DNA from 3 places in the Pokkaliibacter sp. CJK22405 genome. Region 1 is predicted to be linked to each of the others. Evidence: predicted binding sites of a transcription regulator. Region 1 holds the regulator's gene; each other region holds the start of a gene.

What was found. Region 1 encodes LexA, which represses DNA repair genes until DNA is damaged. Its sites were predicted from a motif close to TACTGTNTANNTANACAGTA; they were not measured.
Region 2: the regulator LexA is predicted to act here: its motif matches at 2,281-2,300, upstream of ruvC (crossover junction endodeoxyribonuclease RuvC).
Region 3: the regulator LexA is predicted to act here: its motif matches at 2,088-2,107, upstream of recN (DNA repair protein RecN).

What each region holds. Positions count from the first base shown of each region.
Region 1 covers NZ_JBKKHQ010000003.1:1,965-6,511, reverse strand. Annotated here, with positions in the region: gene topA (type I DNA topoisomerase) at 1-481, shown strand, start outside; gene ACKC9G_RS02435 (DUF6586 family protein) at 529-1,053, shown strand; gene ACKC9G_RS02430 (hypothetical protein) at 1,094-1,369, shown strand; gene ACKC9G_RS02425 (cell division inhibitor SulA) at 1,513-1,974, opposite strand; gene lexA (transcriptional repressor LexA) at 1,977-2,600, opposite strand; gene dinG (ATP-dependent DNA helicase DinG) at 2,822-4,547, shown strand, end outside.
Region 2 covers NZ_JBKKHQ010000015.1:19,270-23,816, forward strand. Annotated here, with positions in the region: gene aspS (aspartate--tRNA ligase) at 1-1,350, shown strand, start outside; gene ACKC9G_RS11395 (YebC/PmpR family DNA-binding transcriptional regulator) at 1,476-2,210, shown strand; gene ruvC (crossover junction endodeoxyribonuclease RuvC) at 2,343-2,876, shown strand; gene ACKC9G_RS11405 (trimeric intracellular cation channel family protein) at 2,873-3,502, shown strand; gene ruvA (Holliday junction branch migration protein RuvA) at 3,536-4,174, shown strand; gene ruvB (Holliday junction branch migration DNA helicase RuvB) at 4,238-4,547, shown strand, end outside.
Region 3 covers NZ_JBKKHQ010000012.1:29,718-34,264, forward strand. Annotated here, with positions in the region: gene fur (ferric iron uptake transcriptional regulator) at 1-300, shown strand, start outside; gene recN (DNA repair protein RecN) at 401-2,071, opposite strand; gene grpE (nucleotide exchange factor GrpE) at 2,301-2,867, shown strand; gene dnaK (molecular chaperone DnaK) at 2,988-4,547, shown strand, end outside.

The DNA.
Region 1 (4,547 bases):
TGACGGCCCACTCATCGAGTGTGATAAGTGCGGAAGCGATATGCAGCTCAAATCTGGTCGCTTTGGAAAATACTTTGGCTGTACCAATGAGTCCTGCTCCAATACCCGCAAGTTACTGAAAAATGGTGAGGCGGCTCCACCCAAAATGGATCCCGTTCCTATGCCTGAGCTGGCGTGCAGCAAAGTTGAGGATCATTACGTTCTGCGTGATGGTGCTACAGGACTTTTTCTGGCAGCGAGTAAGTTTCCAAAAAATCGTGAAACCCGGGCGCCTTTCATTCACGAGCTTTTGCCCCATAAAAATGAAATCGATCCTAAATACGATTTCCTTATGAAAGCGCCGGTTAAGGATCAGGATGGCAATCCAACCATGGTTCGCTTTAGTCGCAAGACAAAAGAGCAATACGTGATGACGGAAAAAGACGGTAAAGCCACGGGATGGAAAGCGCACTTCAAGGATGGGAAATGGGTTGAAGGCTGAGTGCCTTTAACTCTACCTTTTGCCTTTCAGGGTAGTCAGGAGTCGCTATGTCATCGTTGTACGCTCGCCGTACCAATCAGAAACTCTACTTTGCTCGCCTGCACCTGGAAGCGTTGAGCCAAGCGATGTCAGCACAAAGCTGGCATCGTCATGCCTTGATTGATTCCTATCAGGAGTCCGTACTTTTTCACCTGTACGCTGCTTATCGTGCCTATCTTGTGGAGCTGGCTGAGGCATACAGCATTCCGGCGGTTCAGTTGTGCTCAGACTTTGATCTTGGTTCTCTGCTTGAAGAGCGCGGTTTCGAAGGGCCTGAGTACGTGGCACTGGTAGCTTTGCTTGAAAGTAAGAGTTCTTGGCTAAGCCAGCTCTCAAGGGCGTATCAGGCTTGTTGGCAGGTTAAAGAGGATGCAGGGCTTACATCTCCTGCCGCTAGCGCCTCGGAGATTCAGGTGGTTCAGGTGGATTCTGATCATCAAAATGACGAAGACGTGCAAAAGCAGCTGCAAGGCTGGCTAAAGAATCTTCGCGATATCATTGAAGAAGGTAGAAAAACACTTCAGGAGTGGTAAGCAGCTAATGTGTTTGCTGACTGGAGTTTGAGGAGTAGACGTGGCGGATAAACTGGCGGGTATTCTGGAAGAGACCCGAGTGCTTGAAATTGTTGAGCTCGAGAGTGGCGAGTTATTGCTACAGATTCAGGAAGAGTCTGAAGCTTTGCCATTAATACGACTTAATATCACCTCTGAAATGAAAGAGTTCATGGGAGATGATTACGCTGAAATGGCACGTGAAATGCTGACAGCAGGCGTCCATGCCATTACTGAGCGTCTTGCAGAAAAGGAAGAGAAGGCCCGGGAAGAAGAGCGGCCGAAGATTCTTCATTAATATGTCAAGTCTGGTTGCCCAAGTGCGTAATCTTGGGCATGACCATAAACTATAAGGTTAAATAGCCCAGGTTAAAATCGTCATTTCACGCGTAGCGAATGCTGGCAGGGCTAATCGATAGCTAATGCGCTAAAAACTACCACTTAACGCATTCTAATCAGAATGCAGCGACTATCACCTTCTTCTGCTGCTCTCTCAAGCCCTTCATACTCATGCGTACTAATTTCTTTGGTGGGCCAGCATACTGCGAGATGACAATTACCAAGCCGTAATGCCTTTGTGGCCAAGGTATAAGTTGATAGATGTTCGCTGGGTTTGATTAGCAGGCATTTGTTGGGATCGATGCCGGTACTCAAGAGACTGTTCTTGTCGATGCTTGCAGGAGCGGAAATCCACGTAAACCAGCGATTATCGAAACTAAGCTGGGCCAGAAGTGGTAAAAGCCACTGCACGTTTCCTGCTTGTTTTGGGCTGATTACAACTTCGGTAATTCCTCCCTCCGTGTCATTGTCTGCTTCTTTCAAAGACAGCTCTGAGTTCCATTGCATGGGTGGAACTACAAGGCTGCTCTGTTGAGAGAAAATTAACTCCTGCTGCATCTGCATTATCAGTTACCTCTGCGAATCACTCCGACACCAAGTCCTTCGATGATCAGTTCTTCATTTTTCAGGTCGACTTCGATAGGTGAGAAGTCAGGATTTTCTGCAATAAGTTGAACCTTGTTGCCCTGGCGCTCAAAACGTTTAACAGTGACGTCATCGCCAAGTCTTGCTACGACGATTTGTCCATTGCGAGCATCTTGGGTGCGATGAACGGCCAAGAGATCACCATCAAGAATGCCCGCATCACGCATACTCATCCCCTGTACCCGAAGTAAATAGTCTGCTTTCGGATTGAAGAATTCCGGAGACACCTGGCAGTGTTCACTGATGTGTTCTTGTGCAAGTACCGGGCTACCGGCAGCAACCCGGCCTATCACAGGCAGGCCCTGAAAGCTTTCGTCGTTGCTGGATGAAGGTTCATCAGGAAGGCGAATGCCACGAGAAGCACCCGGTATGATTTCAATGGCCCCTTTACGGGCCAGTGCCTTTAGATGCTCTTCGGCGGCATTTGGAGAACGGAAACCCAGCTCACGTGCCAAATCTGCGCGAGTGGGCGGAAAGCCTGTCATCTCAATGTAGCGACGAATACAGGCAAGAACTTCTGACTGGCGCTGAGTAAGTTTAATCATTGTCTTAATATCTGTTTGTTTATACAGTACATGGAAGTATATACAGTAAAATCTCGATGTAAAGAAAGTGGTTGTCTCGCATTACCTGCCTCTCAAACATCCCCTGGAGTTAGTTTTCTGGTCAGCTCTGATAAGGCAGTGTTGTGAAAGCAGGCGACGTGACCCGATGAAAACCGTTACACTTTCTGCGCTTGATCCAGTTATCCGGAGTACAACCTTTCATGCTTGGCGATGTCGAAAAGCAGGCAATTCAAACTGCCTACCGAACTTACCTCAAAGCGCGCGAGTTAAAACCGCGTCTGGGGCAGCGCCAGATGATTGGCTCAATAGCACGCACTCTTGGAGGCATTGTTCAGGACAATGAGAGTAAACGGCAGGAAGGAAATCACCTTTGTGTAATAGAAGCAGGCACTGGCACAGGTAAAACTATTGCCTATCTGCTTGCGACAATACCTCTGGCGCGTGCCTGGAAAAAACAGGTCATTGTTTCCACCGCGACTGTTGCGTTACAAGAGCAAATCGTTCAGAAGGATCTTCCTGATCTCGTCAAATTTGCGGGCATGACTTTTAGTTATGCTCTGGCTAAAGGGCGTGCTCGCTATATGTGCCCACAAAAGCTTGATCGACTTACCAGCGGTCAGGCCAATGATCCGACTATGGCTCTCTTTGAGCAGGACACTCTTCAGGATAAAGATCAACTCGCCGTTTTTGAGAGCTTGTTAAAGGAGTGGGCTACCGGTGCCTGGGATGGCGATAAAGATGCGTTGATTGATCCTCTTCCGGATAATCTTTGGTCCCGGGTCACTACCGATCACCAGCAGTGTAGCCGACACCGTTGCCAGTTCTATAACCAGTGCCCGTTTTATAAAGCGCGCGAGTCTGTTGAAGAAGCTGACTGTATCGTCGCTAACCATGATCTGGTTCTGGCTGATCTATCGTTGGGCGGAGGTGTTATTCTTCCAGCTCCCGAGAAAGCTATTTATGTCTTCGATGAAGGACATCATTTGCCTGATAAAGCTTTAGGCCACTTCACCTTTTCTATGACTTTGCGTGGTACCGACCGCTGGCTTAAACAGCTGAATAAAAGCATGGCCTCAATGGCGGCTCAGTTACGACTTACCGGGGAGATGGTGAGAGCGGTCGAGCAAATACCTTCGGAAATTCGTCCTCTTGAGCAAAACCTGCTGTACCTCAATGAGCTGATCAGTAATTTGGTTACCTGGGACGACTTTGCGGATAATGCGCGTCCGGTGCATCGATTCGCTGAGGGGCGTGTGCCAGGGGAAGTTCAAACAATTGCCGAACAATTGCGCCAGGGTTTTGTGGCTTTATCAGCACTGCTGGATCGTCTCAACCGTGGTTTGCAGCAAGCGATGGGTGGCGATGACCCTGATTTATCGGCTAAAGAAGCTGAGTCCTGGTTTCCGGTTGTCGGGCAAATGCTGGCCCGCGTCCAGGATGCCAGAGCGCTCTGCGGGACCTATGCTAACAGCGATCCTGAGGGTGCAATACCTTTGGCACGCTGGGCGGAGCGCCTCGATTATCAAGACACGCTGGATACTAATCTTTGCTCCAGTCCTATTCTGGCGGCAGAAAGATTGCGTCAAAATCTTTGGAATCGTTGTTTTGCTGCCGTTGTTTGCTCCGCGACACTCACGGCGCTTAATCGTTTTGACCGGCTGATGATGCGGGCTGGACTGCCCTCTGATGGTTGCTATGAGCGGGTTCAAAGTCCGTTTGACTATCCCGCCGCTGCTGAGTTGTGGGTGCCCAAAATTCAGGCAGAGCCCGGCAATGCGGATGCTCACACTGCAGAAATCACACGCTGGCTTGAGTCTACGCTGGATGCTAATGAAGGCTCTCTGGTTCTCTTCAGTTCCCGTCGCCAAATGGAGGCGGTGAAAGAGGCTATGATTCCGCGCTGGCAGGAACGCGTCACGGCACAGG
Region 2 (4,547 bases), on a different contig from region 1:
CTGCGATCGCGTATCTCTCATTTGATTCGCAACTATTTGGAAGAGCATGGCTTTCTGGATATCGAAACACCTATCCTGACTCGTGCAACGCCTGAAGGCGCACGTGACTACCTGGTGCCTAGTCGTACTCACGAAGGCAACTTCTTTGCTCTGCCTCAGTCTCCTCAGCTGTTCAAGCAGCTGCTAATGGTATCTGGCTTTGATCGCTACTATCAGATTGCTCGTTGCTTCCGTGACGAGGACCTGCGAGCTGATCGTCAGCCAGAGTTCACTCAGATTGATATCGAGACCTCCTTCCTGAGCGAAGAAGACATCATGGCCATTACTGAGGGCATGATTCGTAACCTGTTCAAGGATCTCAAGGGGATCGAGTTTGGTGAATTCCCACGTATGCCCTTCAGCGAGGCGATGAGCCGTTTTGGTTCTGACAAGCCTGACCTGCGTATCCCGCTGGAGCTGGTTGATGTGGCTGATCTGGTGGCTGGTGTTGAGTTCAAAGTCTTCTCTGGCCCGGCTAATGACCCGAAAGGTCGTGTTGCAGCGCTGAAAGTGCCTAACGGTAATGAACTGTCCCGTAAGCAGATTGATGATTACACCAAGTTTGTCGGCATTTACGGTGCCAAAGGTCTGGCCTACATCAAGGTCAACGATATCAGCAATCGTGAAACCGGTTTGCAGTCACCTATCGTTAAGCATCTGGGTGAAGATAATGCGTTCAAAATTGTTGAGCGTGTTGGTGCGCAGAATGGTGACCTGATTTTCTTCGGTGCCGACAAGGCGAAAATCGTTAACGAAGCCTTGGGCGCGCTGCGTATCAAGCTGGGTGAGGATATGAATCTTTACACCGCTGAATGGGCGCCAATGTGGGTTGTTGACTTCCCCATGTTTGAGGAAGAAGACGATGGCAGCCTGCACGCTGTTCACCATCCCTTCACTTCACCAAGCTGCTCCGTTGAAGAGTTGCGCGCCAATCCGGCGCAGGCACTATCTCGCGCGTATGACATGGTGCTTAACGGTGTCGAGTTGGGCGGTGGTTCTATTCGTATTCACCGCCAGGATATGCAGGCGACGATTTTTGATCTGCTGAATATCTCTCCGGAAGAGCAGGAAGAGAAATTTGGCTTCCTGCTGGATGCGCTGCGTTACGGTGCTCCTCCCCACGGTGGTCTGGCATTCGGCCTTGACCGTCTGGTGATGCTGATGACTGGTGCGAAGTCGATCCGTGAAGTGATTGCCTTCCCGAAAACCCAGAGCGCTGCCTGTCTGCTGACCGATGCGCCTGGAGAAGTCAGTGCCAAGCAGCTGCGTGAGCTGAATATTCGGGTGCGTACTAAGGCATCCGAAGCCTGATTGCAGGCCGAGTAAGACAAGAGGGCCTTTATGGCCCTCTTTTTGTTAGTTTCTGAGAAAGTTAGTCCCTGAGGAAACACTGACTGGCTTAAAGCTGATGTCAGTGGTGAAAGAGGAGAGAAGGCATGGCAGGCCATAGTAAATGGGCGAATATCAAACACCGAAAAGCCGCTCAGGATGCCAAGAAAGGTAAGGTCTTTACCAAGCTAATCCGTGAGCTGACTGTTGCCGCTCGTAACGGCAGTGCCGATCCATCGGAAAATCCGCGTTTGCGAACCGCTATCGACAAGGCACTGGGCGCTAATATGAAGCGTGACACTGTCGACAAGGCCATTGCCCGTGGTGCTGGAGGCGGTAATGATGAGCAGTTGGATGAGCTGGTGTACGAGGGCTATGGTCCGAATGGCGTTGCTATTCTCATTGAGTGCATGACGGATAATGTGAATCGTACCGTTGCCAATGTACGAGCTGCGTTTACGAAAGCGGGCGGTAATCTTGGTACCAATGGTTCTGTGGCCTATCTTTTTGAGTCTAGGGGGGTAATGACGTTTGAGGGGGCTGAGGAAGAGGTGCTGTTTGAAGCGGCTATCGACGCTGGGGCTCAGGATGTGGTTGCCCATGATGATGGCGTTATTGAAGTCGTAACTGCGCCAGAAGATTTTCATGCTGTGATGGATGCTCTGGCCTCACAAGGCTACCGGTCAAGTCATGCTGAGCTGGATCGTGTCGCTTCGACAGAGGTTGAGCTTGATGAGGAGTCAGGTGCAAAAATTGTTCGCTTGATTGATGTGCTGGAAGATCTGGATGATGCTCAGAACGTTTATCACAATGCGATAATCCCTGAGAGCTGCTACAGCTAGAGTTTAAGGTTGAGCCGTAAATGATGACCCACTGATGTGGGTCTTTTTCTATTCGGCCGGGTGCTTTGATTGTTGTATGGATATACAGTAATCTTGCGGCCATAAAGCAAAGTAAGTGTTAGGTAGTAAAGCATGACAGTCATTATGGGAATCGATCCTGGTTCCCGGATTACCGGATACGGTGTGATTTCCGTCGAACGCAACCGGCTGACCTATGTTGCCAGTGGCTGTATTCGTATTTCAGGTGATGAGTTGCCCGCACGTTTACTGCAAATTCAGAATGCCATCGAAGAGCTTGTCACCTGGCACAAACCGGATGAGTCTGCGATTGAACGCGTTTTCGTTGCTAAAAATGCGGACTCGGCCTTGAAACTGGGGCAGGCGCGGGGAGTGGCTATTGTTAGCCTGGCGCAGCATGGCTTGTCTGTGGCGGAGTATGCTGCACGTGAAGTCAAACTGGCTGTTGTGGGCAAAGGTTCAGCGGCCAAGCAGCAGGTGCAACACATGGTGATGGCGTTATTGAAACTACCGGGTTTGCCACAGGCTGATGCTGCCGATGCGTTGGCTATTGCTATTTGTCACGCCCACAAACGCTCAGTCGTTACATCAACCAACGTGACGCTGGAAGAACGTATTCAACGGCAGTTGGGAGCAAAAGCGCAGTGAATAGCCTGACGTTGATTCACTGGCTGGATATCTTCGGTACTCTGGTATTTGCCAGTGCTGGGGCGCTGCGTGGTATGGACAAGCGTCTGGATATTTTCGGGGTGCTTGTCTTCTCCGTCGTGACGGCAGTTGGTGGTGGAACCCTCCGGGACTTATTGTTGGGGCTGCCCGTCGGCTGGATTCGAGACCCTTCATATCTGGCGCTCGCTCTCAGTGCCGGAACATTGACCTTTTATCTTGCGCGCTGGTGCCGTATTCCTGATACCGCACTGGCGCTTGCCGACGCCATTGGTCTGGCGGTTTTTACCATCATTGGTGCGGAAATGGCGAACGCGATGAATGCCCCGGCACTGATCAGTATAGTAATGGCCGTAATGACGGCCTGCCTCGGCGGTATTATCAGGGATGTGATGGCAGGAGAGGTTCCGCTGATTTTTCACCGTGAGCTTTATGCCACGCCTTGTATTCTGGGGGCTGCCTTCTACACCTTTTTAGTCAGTCTTGAAGGCCCAAAACTTTTATTTACCTGGGCATCCATGGGATTGATTCTGGTGCTCAGGATTGCTGCCATTTATTGGCAGTTACGTCTTCCTGCCTGGCTCAGAAGCCCGGATACCTCGCGCTGAACTCAGACTCAGAGATATAGGATAAGTAGTGAAATGATTGGTCGTCTTGAAGGGATGTTGCTGGAAAAGTCTCCGCCCGCGCTATTGTTGGATGTCGCCGGTGTTGGTTATGAGATTGAAGCCAGCATGCAGACTCATTTCCGTTTGCCTGAACGTGGTAAAAAGGTGGTTCTATATACCCATCAGGTGATTCGAGAGGATGCTCACTTATTGTTTGGCTTCTCAGAAAAGCAGGAACGCGATGTGTTCCGAATCCTGATCAAGGCGAACGGTGTAGGCCCGAAGCTGGCTCTTTCAATTCTGTCCTCTCTGGAAGTAAAAGAACTGGTTCGCAGCGTGCATGACGGTGATATCAATCGCCTTGTCAAAGTGCCTGGTGTTGGAAAGAAAACGGCAGAGCGCTTGCTGGTCGAATTGCGTGACCGTTTGGAAACCTGGAATTTAAATGTTGATGCCGCTGACTTCAGTCTGGATGGTGGCGTGTTGAGTGCGTCGGCTTCATCTCCCGCACAGGATGTGCGTTTGGAAGCAGAGCAGGCGCTGATTGCCTTGGGGTATAAGCCTGCAGATGCCAGCAAGGTGCTCATTCAGGCAGAAAAGACGCTGGAAGGGCAAGCGTTGACTGTAGAGTCACTGCTTAAAGTGGCATTGAAGTCGATGGCGGCTCGTTAGCCATCCTTTTACATTCATACATTTAGCGACTTCTCTATTCATGAATAAACACAGGTCATTGGCATGATCGAAGCGGATCGTTTTATTAGTCCCACACTTAAGGGTGGAGAAGAGTCTCAGGATCGCGCGATTCGTCCAAAACGTCTGGATGAATACATTGGTCAGCACGCGGTTCGCGAGCAGATGGAAATTTTTATTCAGGCTGCGAAGAACCGTGGTGAAGCGCTGGATCATACGCTGGTCTTTGGACCACCGGGTCTGGGCAAAACGACGCTGGCTAATATTATTGCCAATGAAATGGGGGTAAGCATTCGCTCAACATCTGGCCCTGTACTGGAGAAAGCGGGCGATCTTGCCGCCATGCTAACCAATC
Region 3 (4,547 bases), on a different contig from region 1:
TACCGCATCCTTATGGAGCAGGGTGAAGATGTCGGTCTGGCTACTGTTTACCGTGTGCTGACCCAGTTCGAAGCTGCAGGTCTTGTTGTTCGCCACCACTTTGAAGGTGGTCATTCGGTATTTGAACTGTCCGCTGATGACAAGCACGACCACATCGTTTGTGTTAAATCCGGTATCGTTCGTGAGTTCTCTGATCCGATCATCAACAAGCGTCTGCAGGAAATTGCTGAGGAAAACGGCTTTACCCTGACAGATCGGACGATCTACCTCTACGGTATTCATAAAGACGCTGAACATTAATGCTTAGCTCTTTACCGAGTTCAGCTTGCTGATCTCAACAAAAAAGCCCGCTGCATGCGGGCTTTTTTTATGGGGTGTTTCTGTTGGCTGGTATGCCTGATCAGTGCGGAAGCTGATTAAGCATTGCCTCTGCATGAGCTCTTGCATGGTGTGACAGTTCAGACCCGCCAAGCATGCGTGCAATTTCATTGATGCGCTCTTCATCACTAAGGGTATCGACACGGGAATTAGTCATACCGCCGCGCACATCCTTGCTGACAAAGAGATGATGATGGGCCTGGGCCGCGACCTGTGGCTGGTGAGTCACGCAAAGTACCTGGACCCGCTCACCCAGCTGACGCAGTAGCTTGCCAACCACTTCAGCGACTGCGCCGCCAATCCCCACATCGACTTCATCAAATATCAGGGTTGGCATGGTGCTGGCTTTGGCCGCCACAACCTGAATGGCCAGACTGATCCGGGAGAGCTCACCGCCTGAGGCCACTTTCTGAAGTGGGCGTGCTGGCTGTCCGGGATTCGCACTCAACAAAAACTCAACACGATCTATGCCGTTAATGCTGGCGTGCTTTTCACCCAACGTCGTCACAGCCACTTCAAAGTGGCTGTGGGGCATGCTCAGCGCTTTTAGTTGCTCCATCACTTCCTGGGCCAATCGCAGAGCCGACTGTTGCCGCTTCTCGCTGAGGCTCTCTGCTTTAGCCAGATAATTCTGATAGGCGGCCTGAACATCGCCTTCAAGCTGCAGCAAGTCATCTTCATTCACATCCAGCAGTGAAAGCTCATGTTCAAGCTCTTGTTGAAACACGAGTAGTTCGTTGGGGTCTGTGCGGTGCTTTCTGGCCAGCGTGTAGGTTTGGTGTAAGCGTTGATCTACTTCCTGCAGGCGTTCCGGGCTGAGCTCGTAACTGTCCAGTGCGTGGTTGATGCTATTAGCCGCTTCTTCCAATTGAATAGCCGCGCTGTCTAGCATTGCGTCGATTTCGCTGAGACTTTCTTCTTTTAATTGCATCTGACCAAGCAGAGAGCGAGCGCGACGTATCTGGTCGACAAGAGAGTCATCACTGTCACGGGTAAGTTCACAAAGAGACTGCCCCAGGCTCAGGTTATGTTCAGCATTAGCAAGGAGTTTCTGTTCTTCTTCGAGACTTGCAAGTTCGCCTTCTTGCAAACTGAGCTGCTGAAGTTCCTCAACCTGATAACTTAGCAGCTGCACACGAGCCTGATCCTCATCGCTACGCTCACGCAATGTATTCAGGCGTTTACTAAGCTGCTGCCATTGCTGGTAGCTGGATGTCAGCGCCAGACGTTCTTCCTCCAGATGCGCGTAATCATCCAGCAGGAAAAGATGAGAAGTTGCATCAAGCAAGCGCTGATGAGCATGCTGGCCGTGAATTTCTACCAGATAACTGCCGAGGTCACGAAGATCCTGCAGGTTGCTGGGCTGGCCATTAATCCAGGCTCGAGAGCGTCCTTCAGTGGTGACTGTGCGTCTCAGGATGCACAGGTTTTCCTCGTACATGTCACGACTGCGCAGCCACTCCTGAGCTGCAGGGACCTGACTGATATCGAAACCGGCACTGATGTCTGCCTTGTCTGCGCCATGGCGGACGCAGCCTGCATCTGCACGTCCCCCCAATGCGAGAGCCAGCGAGTCCAGCATGATGGACTTGCCCGCACCGGTCTCACCGCTGATGGCTTGCAGACCGTTAGGTAGCTCAAGGTCCAGGTGTTCGACGATAGCGACATTCTTGATGGAAAGTTGACAGAGCATGAGGGCTCCTTACCAAGACTGGATTTATAACCAGTAGTTTAGCCAGTGATTTCCACTTGGCAATAGGCTGATGAAAATTTGCCCAAAGAGGTGTTGAAGCCCGCTGATGTGCCCCCATATTGGTGCCCATCGTGTTGCCTGGGCAACGAAGCGCACGGCTGGCCAGAGGCCGCCAGCGCCTGAGAAATAACGTTTTTGAATTCCCAATTTAACGAGTTAGGAGATATCCATGGCACAGAACGAGACTCCAGCACAGGATCAGAACGCACCTGTGGCCGAAGAGTTGGAAACAGCTCAGGGTGGTGTTGAGCCTGAAGTAATTTCTGAGCCAAGTGCTGAAGATGAAATCGCAGCGCTGCAAGCCGCAGTCGCTGAAGCCAAGGATCAGACGGTTCGTGCGCATGCTGAGATGCAGAATATTCGTCGTCGCGCTGAGCAGGATGTTGAAAAAGCGCATCGTTATGCACTGGAAAAGTTTGCCGGTGAGTTGCTGCCCGTCGTTGATAACCTTGAGCGCGCCATTGCTGCTTACGGTGATGACGAGCACCAGAAAGCTGTGCGTGAAGGCGTCGAGATGACGCTGGATCTGTTTGTTAACACCCTGAAGAAATTCCAGGTGGAGCAGGTCGCCCCTCAGGGAGAAGGCTTTAACCCTGAACTGCATCAGGCGGTCAGCATGGTGCCCCATCCTGAGATCGCGGCAAACAAAGTCGTCGATGTCATGATGAAGGGTTACACCCTGAATGGACGTCTGCTTCGCCCTGCCATGGTGGTCGTGTCTCAGGGTAAAGATTGATTTGCGCAAAAAGTCAAAAAAGTGACTTGAAATTATTTACGGCGCACCAATCTAAGCAATCAAGAGAGAGAGACGGGGCGAGACCCCTTCCTGAATTACGCATTCTGAGGTTTATGAATTATGGGTAAGATTATTGGTATCGACCTGGGAACCACCAACTCCTGTGTTGCCATCATGGAGGGGGAAAAGGTTCGGGTAATCGATAACGCTGAAGGTGCACGTACTACACCTTCGCTGGTAGCTTATACCGATGACAGCGAAGTGCTGGTCGGTCAGCCAGCTAAACGTCAGGCGGTTACCAACCCGCACAATACGCTGTACGCAGTTAAGCGTCTGATCGGTCGTAAGTTCTCCGATGACGTCGTACAGAAAGACATCAAAATGGTGCCTTACAAAATTGTAGGCGCTGACAACGGCGATGCCTGGGTTGAAGTTAAAGGCAAAAAAATGGCACCTCCTCAGGTGTCCGCTGAAGTTCTGAAGAAGATGAAGAAAACCGCTGAGGATTACCTTGGCGAAGAAGTGACTGCTGCGGTTATCACCGTACCTGCCTACTTCAATGACTCTCAGCGTCAGGCTACCAAAGATGCTGGCCGCATCGCAGGTCTGGATGTAAAACGTATCATCAACGAGCCTACCGCTGCTGCACTGGCCTACGGTATGGACAAGCAGGGCGGCGATTCCAAAATTGCTGTCTATGACCTAGGTGGTGGTACCTTCGATATCTCCATCATTGAAATCGCTGATGTTGACGGCGAGAAGCAGTTTGAAGTTCTGTCCACCAACGGTGATACCTTCCTCGGTGGTGAAGACTTCGACATGGTGCTGATCGACTATCTGGCGAGCGAATTCAAGAAAGAAAGCAGCATCGATCTGAAAGGCGACCCTCTGGCCATGCAGCGTCTGAAAGAAGCCGCTGAAAAAGCTAAAATTGAGCTGTCTTCTGCCCAGCAGACCGACGTGAACCTGCCTTACATCACCGCTGACTCCACTGGTCCTAAGCACCTGAACATCAAGGTGACCCGTGCCAAGCTTGAGTCGCTGGTAGAAGATCTGGTGGCGCGTTCTCTGGAGCCTTGCCGCACTGCGCTGGTAGATGCTGGCCTTAAAGCCTCTGAAATTGACGAGATCATCCTGGTCGGTGGTCAGACTCGTATGCCAATGGTGTTCGAGAAAGTTAAAGAGTTCTTCGGCAAGGATCCACGTCGTGACGTGAACCCTGACGAAGCGGTGGCCATGGGTGCTGCTATTCAGGGTGCGGTTCTGTCCGGTGACGTGAAAGACGTTCTGCTGCTGGACGTTACCCCGCTGACACTGGGTATCGAAACCATGGGCGGCGTGATGACCGCGCTGATCGACAAGAACACCACTATTCCGACTCGTAAGTCACAGGTGTTCTCAACGGCTGACGACAACCAGACTGCAGTAACTATCCATGTTCTGCAGGGTGAGCGTAAGCAGGCAGGTCAGAACAAGTCTCTGGGTCGCTTTGACCTTGCGGACATTCCACCTGCTCCACGCGGTGTGCCACAGATCGAAGTCAGCTTCGACATCGATGCGAACGGTATTCTGAACGTGTCAGCCAAAGACAAGGCGACCGGCAAAGAACAGTCTATCGTCATCAAGGCCTCTTCTGGTCTGAGCGATGATGAAATCGAAAAAATGGTTCAGGACGCGGAA